4 regions of the Actinomadura sp. NPDC047616 genome follow, and region 1 is predicted to be linked to each of the others. Evidence: riboswitches for the same ligand, from Rfam matches in the RefSeq annotation. Region 1 holds a riboswitch; each other region holds the start of a gene.

The links. Region 1 has a riboswitch for cyclic di-AMP ahead of ABZ801_RS30325 (NlpC/P60 family protein). Riboswitches for the same ligand answer to the same signal wherever they lie in the genome.
Region 2: it holds a riboswitch for cyclic di-AMP, as region 1 does, so the genes downstream of both, ABZ801_RS16460 (peptidoglycan recognition family protein) here and ABZ801_RS30325 (NlpC/P60 family protein) in region 1, are expected to answer to the same signal.
Region 3: it holds a riboswitch for cyclic di-AMP, as region 1 does, so the genes downstream of both, ABZ801_RS07195 (hypothetical protein) here and ABZ801_RS30325 (NlpC/P60 family protein) in region 1, are expected to answer to the same signal.
Region 4: it holds a riboswitch for cyclic di-AMP, as region 1 does, so the genes downstream of both, ABZ801_RS04405 (hypothetical protein) here and ABZ801_RS30325 (NlpC/P60 family protein) in region 1, are expected to answer to the same signal.

Annotation. Positions count from the first base shown of each region.
Region 1 is NZ_JBEYTB010000015.1:3,251-7,346, reverse strand. It holds gene ABZ801_RS30335 (LacI family DNA-binding transcriptional regulator) at 1-163, opposite strand, end outside; gene ABZ801_RS30330 (LuxR C-terminal-related transcriptional regulator) at 725-955, shown strand; gene ABZ801_RS30325 (NlpC/P60 family protein) at 1,152-2,195, opposite strand; cyclic di-AMP (ydaO/yuaA leader) riboswitch at 2,199-2,400, opposite strand; gene ABZ801_RS30320 (amino-acid N-acetyltransferase) at 2,703-3,254, shown strand; gene ABZ801_RS30315 (RDD family protein) at 3,258-4,096, shown strand, end outside.
Region 2 is NZ_JBEYTB010000006.1:154,148-158,243, forward strand. It holds gene ABZ801_RS16455 (alpha/beta hydrolase) at 1-564, shown strand, start outside; gene ABZ801_RS16460 (peptidoglycan recognition family protein) at 685-1,479, opposite strand; cyclic di-AMP (ydaO/yuaA leader) riboswitch at 1,826-1,975, opposite strand; gene ABZ801_RS16465 (M20/M25/M40 family metallo-hydrolase) at 2,223-3,662, shown strand; gene ABZ801_RS16470 (pyruvate dehydrogenase) at 3,704-4,096, opposite strand, start outside.
Region 3 is NZ_JBEYTB010000002.1:642,814-646,909, forward strand. It holds gene ABZ801_RS07185 (NYN domain-containing protein) at 1-527, shown strand, start outside; gene ABZ801_RS07190 (NlpC/P60 family protein) at 799-1,710, shown strand; cyclic di-AMP (ydaO/yuaA leader) riboswitch at 2,117-2,330, shown strand; gene ABZ801_RS07195 (hypothetical protein) at 2,530-3,798, shown strand; gene ABZ801_RS07200 (M48 family metallopeptidase) at 3,899-4,096, shown strand, end outside.
Region 4 is NZ_JBEYTB010000001.1:926,068-930,163, forward strand. It holds gene purL (phosphoribosylformylglycinamidine synthase subunit PurL) at 1-520, shown strand, start outside; gene ABZ801_RS04400 (DUF2199 domain-containing protein) at 619-1,122, opposite strand; gene ABZ801_RS04405 (hypothetical protein) at 1,146-2,090, opposite strand; cyclic di-AMP (ydaO/yuaA leader) riboswitch at 2,094-2,269, opposite strand; gene ABZ801_RS04410 (S8 family peptidase) at 2,488-3,657, opposite strand; gene ABZ801_RS04415 (serine/threonine-protein kinase) at 3,817-4,096, opposite strand, start outside.

The sequences.
Region 1 (4,096 bases):
GCCGGGCGGACTCGTTGCGCACGAAGCCGAGCTCCTCGATGGCCGCGCGGACGCGGTCACGGGTGGCTTCGGCCACGAGGTCTGGCCGGTTTAGGACATTCGAAACGGTCCCAACTGAGACTCCGGCGCGCCTCGCGACTTCCCGAATACTGCTCTGAGGCAAGTCTCTCCTCGTCGACCCCGGACTGGTTTTCGCAGGTTATCGAGTTGTCCGCACCGAACCCCCGCGAAGCCGGTCGCGGACCGTAGTCATAAGAGCACACAACGTGCTTAATCCGCGCTTGACGGGCCGGATCCGGCCGCCTAGCGTTCCGAGCCGAAGCGTGCCTTGAAACGATTCACGATCATCGCCCCCGATGGTATGGGCGAATCGGACGAGGAGGGATGGGTTGACGTGACTGGCGATCATGACCCGTCCCGGACACGACGCGCTCCGCCACGAGCCCGCCACATCATCGTGCGCGCGCCCGAGGCGACGAGGAGCATCCGCGTCCGGTCGGCCTAACGACTGAATCGTTACCCGGGGTTCCCGTTCGGCGCCGAGCAATCGGCCCATCGGCCACCTCCGGCCAAAGCACGCCAGACGGCAAGGCACACCGATGATCTCGGTCCGGCCCCCCGCCCCGGACCCGGCAACCCGACGCGTACAGATCAAGGCCCGCCCGTGCCTGTGCAGCGGACGGCTGCATCCCCGCGGTCATCACCACGGACGAGGGAGGACGGAGTGGAACAGGCCACCATCGCACGTCGTGGCACCGACGACCTGCGCCTCAGCGAAGAGGAGATCAAGCTCCTCGCGCAGATCGCCAGCGGTGTCACCGCGGACGTGGCGGCACGAAAGCTGGAACTGAGCGCCCGGACCCTGCGCCGCCGGCTGCGGACCATCTGCGACCGGCTGGAGGTCAACACGCCCATCGAGGCCGTGGTCTGGGCGGCCCGGCGACAGCTCATCTAGGGGCGCGCCCCCGCACCCGCCCCCCGGCGGGCGGCGGCGCGAAAGCATTCGACCGAGCATCGGCGACCACCGTCCGACCCCGCGCGGCGACGTCGGCGGCCCCTCGGGTAGGTCCCCGTGGGAGACGTCGCCGCGGACGTGGTCCGACGCGGCGGTCGCAGCACGCCCGCACGCGGACCCGTGTGCGCCGGTGACCTCAGGCGACCCGGACCCCGCCCGCGAACGGGCGGCCCGCCATCGGCGCGATCTTCACCACGTCGCCGGTCTGCGGCGCGTGCAGCATCTTGCCGTTGCCGACGTACAGGCCCACGTGGTGCAGGTCGGAGTAGAAGAACACCAGGTCTCCGGGCTGCAGCTGGTCGCGGGAGATGTGCGTGCCGGCGTTCCACTGGCTGCCGGTGTAGTGCGGCAGGCTGACGCCCACCTGCCGGTAGGCCCACATCACCAGGCCGGAGCAGTCGAAGGTGTTGGGCCCCTCCGCGCCCCACACGTACGGCCTGCCGATCTTGGTCATCGCGTACCGCAGCGCCTGGGCGGCCTTGCCGGTGCCGGCCACGGGCAGCTTGGTCAGCTGGGTGGGGTCGCGCTTGACCAGCCTGCCGCGGACCTTCTCGTAGGCCGTGGTGACCTTCTTGCGCTGGCCCTCCAGCTGCGTGCGCAGCTGCTCGACCTGCTCGGCGCGCGCCTCGGCGGACTTGCGCGCCCGCTCGGCCGCCTGCATGGCCTGCATCAGGCCCTGCACCTTGGTGCCGTCCTGGGTGGCGAAGTAGTGCAGCGTGGCGGCCTGGTCGAGCATCGCCTGCGGGTTCTGCGCGGCCAGGAACGAGACCGTGGGGTCGGCGCCGCCCTGCATGTAGCTGGTGGCCGCCAGGCTGCCGACCTTGGCGCGCTCCTCCTCCAGCGCCTTCTGCTGGCGCTTGGCGTTGTCGCCCGCCACCTTGGCGGCGCGCTGCGACTGCTTCAGCTTGACGCGCAGGCCGTTGTACTGCTCGGTGAGCTGCTCCAGCTGGTCGGCGAGCTTGGTCGCCTGCTCGCGCAGCTCCTTGGTGGAGGGCTCGGGGTCGGCCTGCGCGGCGGGGGCGGGCGCGGCCACGACGAGGGAGACGGCGGCGAGCGCGCCGGTCGCCGCGGCGGCCCGGCGGCCGGGGCGGGCGGCGGCGCACGCGGTGACGCGCGCAATGACTACGGCCTGCGCGGCGCGCAGCGGGCGCGAAAGGAACGCGGGGCGCGAGGGCTCCAAGAACTCTCCTCTCCTCGTCCGCCTACCGGGTGAGCTGACGGGTTCGGGCCGGAGCTGCACCTTCCGCGGACGTGCGGAGCGTCCGCACCGTGCGGATTCACCCCAGTCGGCATGGCTCTGGAGTGGTCCCGGAACCGTCCGATCGCGGGTCCCCGGTTCCTGCGGGGCGCCGGCTGCGGCCCGCGGGACTCGGCGGTTCGGCCTCCCGATCACGGGGGTCCGATGTCAGCGCAGGAGACTAACGGAGCGCTCGTCGCCTGCCAACCAGAACATGCGAAATCGCAGGTGACCCGAGGACGCTCGGATGTAACACGGGTGCTCGCGGGCTTGTGCGATCACTTCGCTGTGCGCTATTTCACTTTCTGTCCGCTTGAGGGGACGGTCGGTATCGGACGATGCCGTTCGTGTCTTTCGGTACATCTGCGTCGTCTGTGGCGCCGTGCCGGCGGCCGTGCGTGACGGACCGGCCACGGGAGGCCGCCCGCGGTCCGATAATGTCGCCTGTTTGTGGAAGTCGTGATCAGGCGTGCCCGTACCGCCGACGTGCCGCACATCCGGCGGCTCATCGACGCGTACGCCGGTCCGGGGCGGCGGATGCTCGCCAGGTCCACGGTGACGCTCTATGAGGACGTCCAGGAGTTCTGGGTGGCCGAGGACGTCCGGGCCGCCGCGCCGGGGGACGAGCGACGCCCAGGGGGGCGCGGGGGGCGCGTCGTGGGCTGCGGCGCCCTCCATGTGATGTGGGAGGACCTGGCCGAGGTGCGCTCGGTGGCCGTGGACAAGGAGTACGGGGGCCACGGCATAGGGCACCGGATTGTCGAGCGGCTTCTGGAAACCGCGCGGGAACTGGGAGTGGGAAGGGTGTTCTGCCTTACCTTCGAGGTGGACTTCTTCGCCCGGCACGGCTTCGAGCCGATCCTCGGAACCCCCGTGTCGCGCGAGGTGTACGACGAGCTTCTCCGTTCCTACGACGAAGGCGTGGCAGAGTTCCTGGACCTCGACCGGGTCAAGCCGAATACGTTGGGCAATACCCGGATGTTGCTTCGCCTGGAGGACTGATCGATGAGCGACTCCCCCCACCGCGGACAGCCCTATCCGCGGCAGCCCCCGGGCCCGCCCTACCAAGGCGGACCGTCCTACGGTGCCCCACCCTCCCAGCAGGGCTCACAGTGGCAGCAGCCCCAGCAGCACGGTTCTCCGTGGCAGGGCGGGGGGGCCCCACAGCAGCAATGGCAACAGCAATGGCAGCAGCCGCCCGCCCAGGGATATGACGGCGGCGGCTACGACGCCGCCGCCGCGGACCTTCCCCTGGCGCCGATCCTCCGCAGGGCCGGGGCGCGCCTCATCGACAACGTCCTGGTGGCCGTTTTCGGATTCGCGCTCATCGTTCCCATCAGCGTCGGCATCATCGGCCTGGACACCTCCGGGAGCAAGGCCAGCAGCGAGGGCGGCATCTGGAACTGGCCCATCATCTTCACCCTTTTCGCGGTACTGGCGGTGCTGCCGTTCCTCTATGAGGCGGTCCAGCTCGCCATGTGGGGGCGGACCCTGGGCAAGCGCGTCCTGCACCTGGGGGTGGTACAGGCGCGGCCCGCGGGAGAGCCGCTGACGACGACGCAGGCCGTGTGGCGCGCGGGTGTCATGCACATCGGCTACCAGCTCGGCCTCTTCTTCTTCCTCGCGCTCGCCGTGAAGGTGTGGGACTACTTCGCCTACGGCATGCTGCTGGTCTGTATCGGCACCGTGATGGCCTATCTGTGGGCCATCTGGGACCAGCCGCTGCGCCAGTCCCTGCACGACCGCTTCTCGGGGACGCTCGTCATCGACGAGCGTGGGGAGTACTCCGAGTACTCCGACCAGACGGGCGACTACGCCGACCGGACGGCCGAGTACCCCGGCCA
Region 2 (4,096 bases), on a different contig from region 1:
TACGGCCACTCCTACGGCGGGCAGGCCGCGCTCGCGGCGGCGGGCGTGCGCCCGGACGCGTTCGCCGGGCTGGTCATCGGGGACGCGCCGCTGGCGCCCGCCCGGATGTACCGGCTGCTCGACCGCATGTCCGGCACCTTGCGGCGGTGGCAGGGGTGGTGCGGCCGTCCGGAGGAGGAACTGTTGCGGCTGCTCGGCGCCGAGGACGCCGGCGGCGGCCGCACACGCGCCGAGGTCCTCGGCGCCGCCCATCCCTACCTGGTCGGCCAGGCCGCCGCCCTGCACCGGCACGATCCGGCATTCATCGAGGCGCTGCTCACCGAGTCCCAGCAGGTGTACGGACATCTCGGCCAGGCGGGCGAGTGGATCGCCGGAGTGCCGGGGCCGGTGCTGCTGCTGCGGGCCGACCCCGCCGTCATGTCGCTGTCAAGCGCCGATGACGAGGCACTGGTCCGGGCGGCCGCACGACACCCCGCCGTCACCACCGTCAGCGGTGTCGGCCACGGCCTTCACCAGTTCGCCCCCGCCGAGGTGGCCGCGACGATCAGCGCCCTCATCCCGTGAACGCACGGGTTCCCGCCGACACCGCTCCAGCCGCGAGATGGCGACCCCTCCGGCGCCGCCCTCGTCGCACCGACCTCGGCCCCGGGGCCCAGCACGCCGGCTGGGAGCAACCGGCCGGTCTCAGGCGGAGCGGAGGGCCGCGGCGACGTCCTTGCGCAGGCGCGGCAGCGTCGGGGCGAACTCGTACCCGCAGCAGTCGGTGTCGTTGAACTTCATGTGCGGGACGATCGCCTTCTTCGGGTCGAGGTCGTACTGGCCGCACAGCCAGGCGAGCAGCTCGGTGAGCGAGTCCAGGAGGCGGCGGGGCGGCATGACCGAGTTGTAGGTGCCCTCGCACTCGATGCCGACGGTGTAGCCGTTGGCTCCGGCGACGTGCGTGCCGATCACCATCCGGCCCCTGCGGGCGGCGGCGAGACTGCCCTTGCGGCCCTCCATGATGTGACCGCCCCGGCTGATGGTGAAGTGCTGGCCGGTGTCACCCCATCCCTGTCCCATGTGCGCGCCCTGGATCGAACGCGCGATCCGGTAGCCCTGCCGCAGCGAGTAGTCGGTGACGTTGGGGGTGAACGTGTGGTGCACCACGATGTACTCGGGCGCGCGGGACAGCACGGTCGCCCGCCGGTAGGGCGTGCGCGCTCCCCAGTCGTCGGTCGAGTGGATCAGCGGGGCGCCGCCACCCGACCTACGCGATCTTCGGGACGGCCGGGACTCGCCGTCCCGGGCGGCCTGCGTCCGCTCGGTGTCGTCGATGGTGTTCGCCGCGTTCGCCACCTCGTGTTCGGCCGACGGGCCCAGCGCCGCGGCGACGCCGAGGGCCGCGCTCCCCAGCAGGACTCCACCGCCCAGCAGCACCGAGCGACGCGGCATCTCGGCGGGCCAGGGGTCGGTGCGACGGTGCTTGCCGTTCGGATTCATGGGGGAGTTTTCCTTCCAGGGAACTGGTCTGACGGAATGCGGGCAGCGGAAAAAGAGCAGGCGGCGAAGAACGAGTGGGAAAAGGGGATGAGGCTGCGCCGGGAACGTCGAGCCGCGCAGAAAACGGCTCTGTTCGCCAGTGGCGAGGAAGTGTCGGTGACCCGGTGCCGGCGGCGGAGACGCCGCCGCGAGGGGCGCGGGCGCGCAGCGCGGACGAGGAGAACGCGCGGGCGTGCGAGCTAGGGCGGAACCGCCCCGTCTATCAGGGCGTTCGCGTCTTCATGAGGTGGCTGCGCCGTCGGGCGGGGGTGGCGGGCCTGCCGAGCCGCGGGGGCTCCTTCATGTCCTCTCCTCTCCTTGACTGCCGACCGGGTTAGCTGACGGGTTCGGACCAAGGAGCGGCCCTACCGCGGTTGTGCCGCGGATTCACCCCGAAGAACTGATGGGTCCCCGGTTCCCAGACGTCCAGCGCCATGGGATTAGGCGTTCCGCCGGACGGTTCCCGTCGCGGTGGGCCGGACGGCGGAGTACCACGGACCATAGGAGATGAGGCAAAGAGCTCGCAAACCGCCAAAGGTAAAATCTAAAAAACGATCTTTCGCCGCCGTGCCGGAGCCGCCGACCACTCCGATCACACGAATCACAGGGGGAGCAGACATGGCGAGAAATCACTGAGGAAGCGTCTGAAGGGCGGCAGTTTCCACTGTGGACAGGCGCCCCCGCCATGACGTAGATCCAGAATTGTGACCTACGACACCACGCCCCCAGCCGCCGGCACGCCCAGCCGCCGCGTCTTCCTGTCCGTCTCCGCGGCGGCCGCCGCGGCCACCGCGGGAGTCACGCTCGACGGCCGTCCCGCCGAGGCGGACTCCGGACGTCCGAACGGCCCCGGCAGGCCCGTCACCGCCCAGCACCCCGACGCCGAGCTGCGCGCCCTGCTGCGCGAGATCGACCACCGCCGCATCGAGGCGACGGTGCGCAGGCTCGTCGGGTTCGGCACCCGGCACACGCTCTCGACCCAGGACGACCCCGCACGCGGCATCGGCGCCGCCCGGGACTGGATCTTCGCCGAGATGAAGAAGCACGCCGCGGCGTCCGGCGGCCGGATGACCGTCGAGCTGCAGTCCTACGTGCAGGAACCGGCCAGCCGGATCCCCGTCGCCACCCGCATCACCAACGTCGTCGCCACCCTGCGCGGCAGCACCTCCCCGGACCGCGTGTACGTGGTGTCCGGGCACTACGACTCCCGTGTCAGCGACGTCATGAACGCCACCGCCGACGCGCCCGGCGCCGACGACGACGCCTCCGGCGTGGCCGTCGTCATGGAACTCGCCCGCGTCATGGCCACCCGCCGTCCCCGGGCCACGATCGTCTTCGCCGCCGTCGCGGGGGAGGAGCAGGGGCTGTACGGCGCGCGCCACATGGCCACGCGGTACAAGGCCGCCGGGACGGACGTGCAGGCCATGTTCACCAACGACATCGTCGGCAGCAGCACCGCCGACGACGGCACCCGCGACCCGCGTACCGTCCGGCTGTTCGCCGAGGGGGTGCCCACCGCGGAGACGCCCGCCGAGGCGAACATCCGCCGCTCGGTCGGCGGCGAGAACGACTCGCCCTCCCGCCAGCTCGCCCGTTTCGTGACCAGCGTCGCCGAGAACGACGCCACCGGCATGAACGTCCGGGTCATCTACCGCCGCGACCGCTACCTGCGCGGCGGCGACCACATCCCCTTCCTCGAACAGGGCTATCCCGCCGCCCGCTTCACCGAGCCCCACGAGAACTTCGACCACCAGCACCAGGACGTGCGCGTCGAGGACGGCAGGCAGTACGGCGACCTGCCCGAGTTCTGCGACTTCCCGTACATCGCCCGTGTCGCCCGGGTCAACGCCGCCGCCCTCTGGTCGCTGGCCCAGGCGCCCGGCACGCCGAAGAACGCCAGGATCCGCACCGACCGGCTCACCAACGACACCGACCTGGTCTGGACCCGCGGCACCGAACCCGACCTGGCCGGGTACGAGATCGTCTGGCGCGAGACCACCAGCCCCGACTGGACCCACGTCATCCCGGTCGGCGACGTCACCGAGGTGCGCGTCGACCTGTCCAAGGACAACGTGTTCTTCGGCGTGCGCGCCGTCGGCAGGGCCGGCCACCGCAGCCCCGTCAGCTTCCCCCTGCCCTCCTGACCCCGTGACCGGGGAGGGCCACTTCCGGTGCCCTCCCCCGGTCACGGGCGGGGGATGTTGCGCAGGTTCGAACGGGCGAGCTGGATCATGCGGCCGACGCCGCCGGTGAGGACGAGCTTGCTGGTGGTCGTGGCGAAGCCCGCCAGCTGCCGCCCGGTGATGCGGGGCGGCAGCGACAGCGCGTTGGGGTCGGTGACCAGGTCGACCAGCGCCGGGCCGTCGTGGTCCAGCGTCTCGCGGAGGGCGTCGCGCACGTCCTTGGGGTCCTCGACGCGCACGCCGTGGGCCCCGGCCGCGCGGGCGATCGCCGCGTAGTCGGTGGGGGGATAGGTCGTGCCGTGCGGCGGGAAGCCCGCGACCATCATCTCCAGGTCGACCATGCCGAGCGAGGAGTTGTCGAACAGCACCACCTTCACCGGCAGGTCGTACTGCGT
Region 3 (4,096 bases), on a different contig from region 1:
GGCGGGAGCTGGCGCTGCCGTCCACGATCGGCCGCCCGGCCGACGCGGTCGGCGGGGTGGCGCCGGACCCGCAGGCGCTGCGGGCGCTGCCCGGCCGGTCGCTGTCGGACGACGACCCGCAGCTGCTGGACCGGCTGCTGACGCTGCCGCAGGTGCATCTGGTCGTGGACGGCTACAACGTCACCAAGACCGGCTACGGGGAGCTGCCGCTGTCGGACCAGCGGATCCGGCTGCTGTCGGGGCTGGGCGGCCTGGCGGCGCAGACCCGCGCCGAGGTGACGTGCGTGTTCGACGGCGCCGACCTGGACGCCCCGGTGGCGATCAACCCGCCGCGCGGGGTGCGGGTGCTGTTCAGCCGTCCCGGGCAGACCGCCGACGAGCTGATCGGCGAGCTGGTGCGGGCCGAGCCGTCGGGCCGGGCGATCGTGGTGGTGTCGTCCGACCGGGAGGTGGCCGACGCGGCCCGCCGCGCGGGGGCCCGTCCCGCTCCGTCGACCCTGCTGCTGCGCCGTCTGGGCCGCTCCTGAGCGCTCGGCGATCATTCCGTGACACAGCGTGGCCATGTGCCAAACAAGCAGTGCAAGTAGTGACGAATCGGTTGTGACTGGTGTGACCCCTCGCTAGTGTCGTCCGCTGATGTCATGGACGAGAGGGGCATAACCGACCGTGACCAGTCATTTGACCGGGGCTCCCGCGGCGGACTCGCGAGGCCCACGGAGTCTCTTCGGGGGGCACCTCGCCCCCCGGCGCCTGGTGGCGACCGCCTGCCTCACCCTGGCGGCGTCCCTGACGGTGCCCATGGCGGCGGCGAATGCCGAGCCGACGCCGAGCGCGGCCGACGCCCGCAAGAAGCTGACCAAGCTCAACGAGCAGGTCGAGCAGCTGGTCGAGAAGTACAACCAGGTCGGCGAGGACCTGAAGATCGCCAAGCGCAAGCTGCAGGCGACCAAGAGGGCCGGCGCGGACGAGCAGAAGACCTTCAACGAGCTGCGCCGCAAGATCGCCGAGATGGCGGCCACCGCGTACAAGAACGGTGACACCGGCGACGTCGTCGGGTTCGCCGGCGCGGAGGACCCGCAGAAGATCCTCGACCAGTCCGCGGTGATCTCGCACCTGTCGCGCAACCGCAGTTCGGAGCTGGACCAGTTCCTGGCCTCCACGCAGCGGCTGCGCCGGGAGCAGGCGCAGGCCCAGGCGGCCTACGACGAGGTCGCCAAGAAGGCCAAGGAGCTGCGGGAGAAGAAGGCCGAGGTCGACAAGTCGATCGCGGCGCAGAAGAAGCTGCTGCGCAGGCTCGGCGAGCGCGACGACAAGCCCGGCGCGGGCGGCGGGGCCACCTACAACGGCCCGGCCAGCGGGTCGGCGCGCACGGCGATCAACTTCGCCTACGCGCAGCTCGGCAAGCCGTACGTGTACGGCGCCGAGGGGCCGAACGGCTACGACTGCTCGGGGCTGACGATGCGCGCCTGGGGCGCGGCCGGGGTGAACCTGCCGCGCGTCACCAACAGCCAGTACGCCGCGACCCGCCGCGTGTCGTTCGACGCGCTGCAGCCCGGCGACCTGGTGTTCTTCAACAGCCTCGGGCACGTGGGGCTGTACATCGGCGGCGGCAAGATGATCCACGCGCCGCGCACCGGCAAGAACGTGGAGATCGTCTCGATCACCTCGGGCTACTACCGGACGAACTTCTACGGCGCCGGACGGGTCTGACGGCCCGCGCTCCCCTCGCCCCCGCCCCGTTTTCGCGACTACGGTCCAGGTCAGATGCGCTCTGACCTGGACCGTAGATCTTTTTGTCGGGTATTTGCCTATCCGTCGCTCTTTGGTACTTTGTGATCGCTTGCGACGCCCGCCAGGCGCCGTACCAGCGGCGACGTCTCCCAGGCGTCGCCCCCGCGGCACCCGCCAGGTGCCGCGCCCCGCAGCGGCACACCGTGCCGCGTCATCCCCGCGGCATCCGCCAGATGCCGTTCCCCGCTCGCCGGTCCCAGGCCGCACGTGCGCACGCCTCGGTGTGCATGGCGCCGTGAGCGCGTCACGGAGGCCCACCGGGCCCGGCCGGACGGATCCCGCACCCGGGACCGTCCTTCAGCAAGTCCAGCCGAACAAGTTCATCGCCGCTTGGCCGCCGAGTCCGCCCCGAACACGCGGGGTGGAGCCGGGGACCCACCGAGCCGGCCGTCTCGGGCCCGTCCGTACGGGCCGTCGCCGGCTCCGGGGTGAATCGGCGCCCATGTCCCGCACCCGGAATAGTCGAGGACATGTGCGCCGTAGGTCGACTTCCACGACCGAACCCGTCAGCTAACCCGGTAGGCGTCTGGAAGGAGTGAGCGCCACCTGAGAACTCTTTCTGAGAACACGGACCGCCACCCCGGTATTCCGGCGGTCTCCATCTTCCGGGGTCCATGACGGACCGAACCACAGTCTCTGCCGCGGCGTGGCCGCCCCTGACGGGCGGCCACGCCGTTCTGTCTTCCCGTCCCTGTCACGCCGCATGAGCGGCACCGCTCCCCGCATAGGATCGCGCGCATGATGGACGACGACGGTCGCCCCGAGACGGACGGGACACCGGCCCGCCGGGTCTCGCGCCGCGCGGCCGTCATCGCGACCGCGGTCGCCCTCGCGGGATGCCTGCTGACGGGCCTCGGCCTGACCGCCGCCGGATCCGACTCGCCCGCCCGCACCACGGCCTCCGCGACGCCCACCACCGCGCCCGACGCGCGCGCGGTCGCGGCCGTCCTGGCCAACCGGACGCGCGCCGTACGCGAACGCGACCGCACCGCCTTCATGGCCACGGTCGCCACCGCCCCGGCCCCGTACCGCGACGCCCAGGGCCGCCTGTTCGACAACCTGCTCCGGCTTCCGCTGGCGTCGTGGAGCGAGACGCTCGACCGGGTCGAACCCGGCACCGCCGTGGCCCGCGTGCGGCTGAGCTACCGTCTGCGCGGCTTCGACGACGCATCCGTCGTCCGCATCCGCTACCTGACGTTCGCGCCGCGTGCGGGCTTCTGGACGGTCGTGGGCGACGGCTCCGCGCGCGGCCTGGCCGACGAGGGCGAGGTCTTCGACGGCGGCCCGCTCACCGTGGTCCGGGGCCGCCACACCCTCGTGGTGGGCGACGGGCCGCGCCTGGAAGAGATCGCCCGCCGCCTGGACGCGGCCGTGCCCGTCGTCGCCGGCGTGACCGGCGACGGCCGGCGCAGGCGCACCGTCGCGCTGGTGCCCGCCGACGCCCGGCTGGCCGCCGCGCTGGCCGGGCCGTCGCAGAACCTCGACCAGATCGCCGCCGTCGCCACCGTGGCGCCCACCGCCGAGGGACCCGGCGCCGACCGCGTGGTCGTCTCTCCCACCGCGTTCGCCCGCCTCAACGAGCTGGGCCGCGACGTCGTGCTGACGCACGAGCTGACCCACGTGGCCACCGGCGGGGCACGCGACGGCCGCACCCCGCTGTGGCTGATCGAGGGCCTGGCCGACTACGTGGGCTACCTGCGGGCCGACGTCGGCGTCCGGTCGGCGGCCCGCGAGCTGCGCGCCGAGGTCGCCGCCGGGCGGCTGCCCGCCCGGCTCCCCGGCCGCGCCGACTTCGACGGCTCCTCGCCGCGGCTGTCGCAGGCGTACCAGGGGGCGTGGCTGGCGTGCCGGATGATCGCCGAGCGGTACGGTGAGGCCACGCTGGTCCGGCTCTACCGGGCCGCGGGCCGCATGCCGGAGGACACCGCGCTGCGCGGGACACTGGGCGTCGGCCCGGACCGTTTCACCGCGCTGTGGCGCGATTATCTGCGCGAGGAGCTGGGCTGACGAGACGTGCGGCAGGGCCGGGTGACGAGACCGGGCCGACGGCACCGGGCCGGCGACGAGACGAGCCGGACGGCGGGACGGCGTGTGCGGAGGCGAGGCAGTGAGCGGCGAGCGCGGCGAGAACACGGCGGACGCTCCGGTGAGCGCCGCCCGGGCGAGCGACCCACCGCCCCGGCCGGCCCGGCCGGAGCAGGCCCCCCGGGGGCGTGCCAGGCCGCGGGTGGCGGCGGCGGTCGCGTCGGTGGTGCTGTTCGCGGCCGTGGGCGTCGTGCTGGCGGTCACCACGCCGTGGAACCCG
Region 4 (4,096 bases), on a different contig from region 1:
CGAGGGCGCCACGCTGGCGCTGCTGGGCCAGACCCGCGAGGAGTTCGGCGGCTCGGAGTGGGCGCACGTCGTCTACGGGCACCTGGGCGGTCTGCCGCCCAAGGTCGACCTGCCCGCGGAGGTCGCGCTGGCCTCGGTGCTGGTCGCGGCGGCCCGTGAGGGCCTGCTGTCGGCGGCGCACGACCTGTCCGACGGCGGCCTGTCGCAGGCGCTGGTGGAGTCGTGCCTGCGCGGCGGCCTGGGCGCCCAGATCACGCTGCCCGGCGACCCGTTCGTGTCGCTGTTCAGCGAGTCGGTGGCCCGCGCCGTGGTGGCCGTCCGTCCGGGCTCCGAGGGCCGCCTGGCGGCGCTGTGCGAGGCCGCCGGGGTCCCGGTCACCCAGCTCGGCGTCACGGGCGGCGATTCGCTCCACATCTCCGCGCGGGGGGCCGACGGGCAGCCGCAGGAGCTGTTCTCCATCCCGCTCGCCGAACTGCGCGAGACGCACGAGCACATCGTCCCCAGCTACGCCAACGACTGACCGTCACACCCGAGAAGGCCGCCGGCCCGCCGCGAGCGGACGGCGGCCTTCGCCGTCTCTTGTGCTCGGAACGTCCGTCCGGCGGCGGGTTGTTGCGGTTACCTTGCTTCGGGGTGGAGCAGGGTCTCGGCGATCTGCTGAACGCGGGCCCGCGTGATCCCCGAGCGCTGCTCGACCGCCAACGGGTGGTCGGTGGGTTCCAGCTCGATGGACGGGCGTTCGCCGACCGGGCGGGTGTGCAGGTTGGTCCTGAGATTGATCGTCGTGGGGGAGTAGAGCGTCAGTTCCGTGGACAGCCAGCCGAAGTAGGCGGGCTCGCCCTCCCTGCCCGGGGTGTCCCAGAGCTTCAGGGCGCGGGTGAAGTTGTCCTGGCTGAGCGACACCCAGACGCCCCAGCTGAAGATCTCGCCGCTGTCGACCACGGGGATCTCGATCAGCCCGTGGACGAAGAACGCCTGACCTTTGATCACACAGGTGTCGGAGGTCAGCTCGCTGGCGGGGTCGGCCGCGAACTCGGGGGCCCAGTAGTCCGGGGCCGGTGCGGCGAAGGCCATCGGCAGTTCGTCGTGGTGCCGTCCGCAGTGCGAACAGTGGAACCCCATGTGAGTGGACAGGCCGGGCTCCCCTAGAACACCGAGATGTGGACGTGGTCGTAGTGGTTGGCGGTGACGCCGCCGCGGTTCTCCATGGTGCGCCAGCCGGGGCTGCGCATGTCGTAGATGCGCTGCCGCCAGATCACGTACTTGATGCCCAGGCGGTTGGCGTTGGCGACGGCGTACTCGGCCGTGCGGTCGCCGAGGGACTTGCCGCTCGACGACGGCATCGTGCCGCCGGTGCTGACCATGAAGTCGCAGGCGCGCCCGGTGGCGTGGTCCTGCGGGTCGCCGGTCATCCGCACGCAGCCGATGATCGGGAACGGGCCGAACTCGATGTCGATGGTGTTCTTGACCTTCAGCATGCGGGGGGTGACCCCGCCCATCCCGGAGCTGGGGGACTCGGGCTTGAACTTCTTGATCATCGCCTGGACCTTGCGCTTCTGCGAGCGCAGTTCCGCGATGTCCTTCTCCAGCTCGTCGACCTTCTTCTGGTACTCCTCGCGCGCCTTCTTCTGCTCGGTCACCAGCTGCTCGATCTGGCGCACCTTGGCGGCCTGGTTGGACGCCACGTGGCTGGCCAGGCTGGCGTTGTTGAGCACGTTGTCGGGGTCGTCGCTGGCCAGCACCGCCACGGCCGGGTCGGTGGTGCCCGTCATGTACTGGGAGGCGGCCATCTGCGCCACCAGGGTGCGCGCGCCGTCGAGGTCCCGCTGGAGCAGGCGCTGCTTCTGCTGGGCCTTCTGGATGCCGTACTGGGCGTCCTTGAGCTTGGCCAGGTCGCCGCCGTACGCCTTGTCGAGCTGGGCGATCTGCCTGTTCAGCTTGCTCATCCGGCCGGTGTCACCCGGGTCCGCCTGGGCGGGCGCCGTGCCCGCCGACGTCACCAAGACGGCCGCCGCGGCGACGGCGAGAGCCAAGACGGGGCGCCGCGTCCGCGCGGCATGACGGGGGCGGGTGGAGCTCGGGCTCTCCACGTCGTCTCCTCTCCTGTGACGCCTACCGGGTTAGCTGACGGGTTCGGGCCGGGAGTCCGCCCTATCGCGGCGGGGCCGCGAATTCACCCCGGTGCCGACGTGACCTGGCTGGCCGCCCGGCGTTTGGGTCCCCGGTTCCCGTGCCGTAGTACGGCCGCGGGATTCGGCTGGCTCGGCCAGCCTGCCGATCGGTTTGCGATCATGCCCACCCCAGTGGGCGAAGGCTACTGTAAGGAACCGGTCGGTTCTTGGCCAAGATTAGACCCAAGGGAAACCTGGGATGGCCGGGACTGCGAGACAAGACGGACCGCCGCCCCGCAGCGTAGCGCGTCGGCGGCACGCGCAGCGGGACCCCTGCCCGGGCGGGCAGGGGTCCCAAGCCGCGGTACTGCGACGGTCAAGCGGTGCCCTTGTAGAGCAGCCGGTTGGGCGTGCCGCTCGGGATGCGCTTGAGGCGGCTCTTGGTGGAGTTGTCGTTCAGCCACTTCTGCACGGTCGGGAACGTGGCGCCGCGGTGCGACTGCAGGTACAGCGCCGCCGCCCCGGCGACGTGCGGGGACGCCATGGACGTGCCGGACAGCGACGCCGTGCCGCCGCCGGGCCACGTCGACTTGATGCCGTAGCCGGGCGCGAAGATGTCCACGCAGGACCCGTAGTTGGAGAAGGTGGCGCGGTTGTCGTAGATGGTGGTCGCGCCGACCGCCTGCACCCAGCCGGCGCTGGCCGGGGAGGTGTTGCAGGCGTTCTGGTTCTCGTTGCCCGCCGCGACGGCGACGAAGACGCCCGACTTGGACAGGTTCGTCATGGCGGTGTTGAGCGCGGTGGACTTGGGGCCGCCCAGGGACAGGTTGGCGACCGCGGGCTTGACGGCGTTCTTCCGCGTCCAGTCGACGGCGGCGATGACGTCGGACAGCTCGCCGAAGCCCTCGCAGTCCAGCACGCGCAGCGACCGCAGGTTGACCTTCTTGGCCACCCCGTAGGTCTTGGACCCGATCGTGCCCGCCACGTGGGTGCCGTGCCCGTTGCAGTCCCAGCCGTCGGAGAAGGCCGGGGCCTTCCAGACCGACTTGGCGCGGCCCTCGAACTGCGGGTGCGACCAGGCGATCCCGGTGTCGATGACGTAGGCGTTCACGCCGCTGCCGGTGTTCTTGTAGTAATAGGACTTCGACAGCGGCAGCTTGCGCTGGTCGATGCGGTCCAGGCCCCACGTGGGGGAGTTCTGCGTGGTGCTGGCCCGGTAGATCTGGTCCTGCTCGATCGCGACGACGTTGCGGTTGCGGCGCAGCTTGTCCAGCTGCGCGGCGCTGAGCTTGGCGGCGAAGCCGTTGAGCGCGCCCCCGAACCGCTGGACCGACCCCGCGTTCACCTGGCCGGCGGTGGTGGCCGCCGAGGTGCCGTCCTTGAGCGTGACGATGTACTTGCCCGGAACGGGGGTGCCCTGCGCGGCCGTGACCTGAACCCGGACGGGATCGGGGACGGCGGCCAGGGAGAGCGGCGCGGCGACGACGACCAGACCGGCCGTGACCGCACCGGTGACGAGAAATCTTCGTGGGGGGACAGGGCGCACCGGGTCTCCTTTGCCTGCGACGCGCCCGTGGCCCCCGTGGCCAAGATCGGGGCGCGTCGACAAGCCGGTACTTTATTGGAGAACGCCCTGTAATTCACCGAAAAAACCGGTAATTAGGCTGAAACTGGTCAGCCGGTGCGCACGGCGATTTTCCTGCTCTCACCCCCGGGCGAGACGGGCGTGATAGGTCGCCTTACCGCTCGGGCTCGTCCACACGTACTGCAACGTGCCGTCCTGCTGCCGGGTGATCTGCACGTTTCCGCTGGTGCACGGCTTGGCGATGGTCAGCGCCATGCGCAGCGTCCGGTTGGTGCCCTGCGTCAGCGTCAGCGTCCCCGAGCAGCGTTCCCGCGGGTAGAAGGCGCGGGCGGACGTCGCCCCGGCCTCGAAGTTCACCTCGATCGGGAACTGCGCTCCGCGCGACGCGTTGATCGCCGTT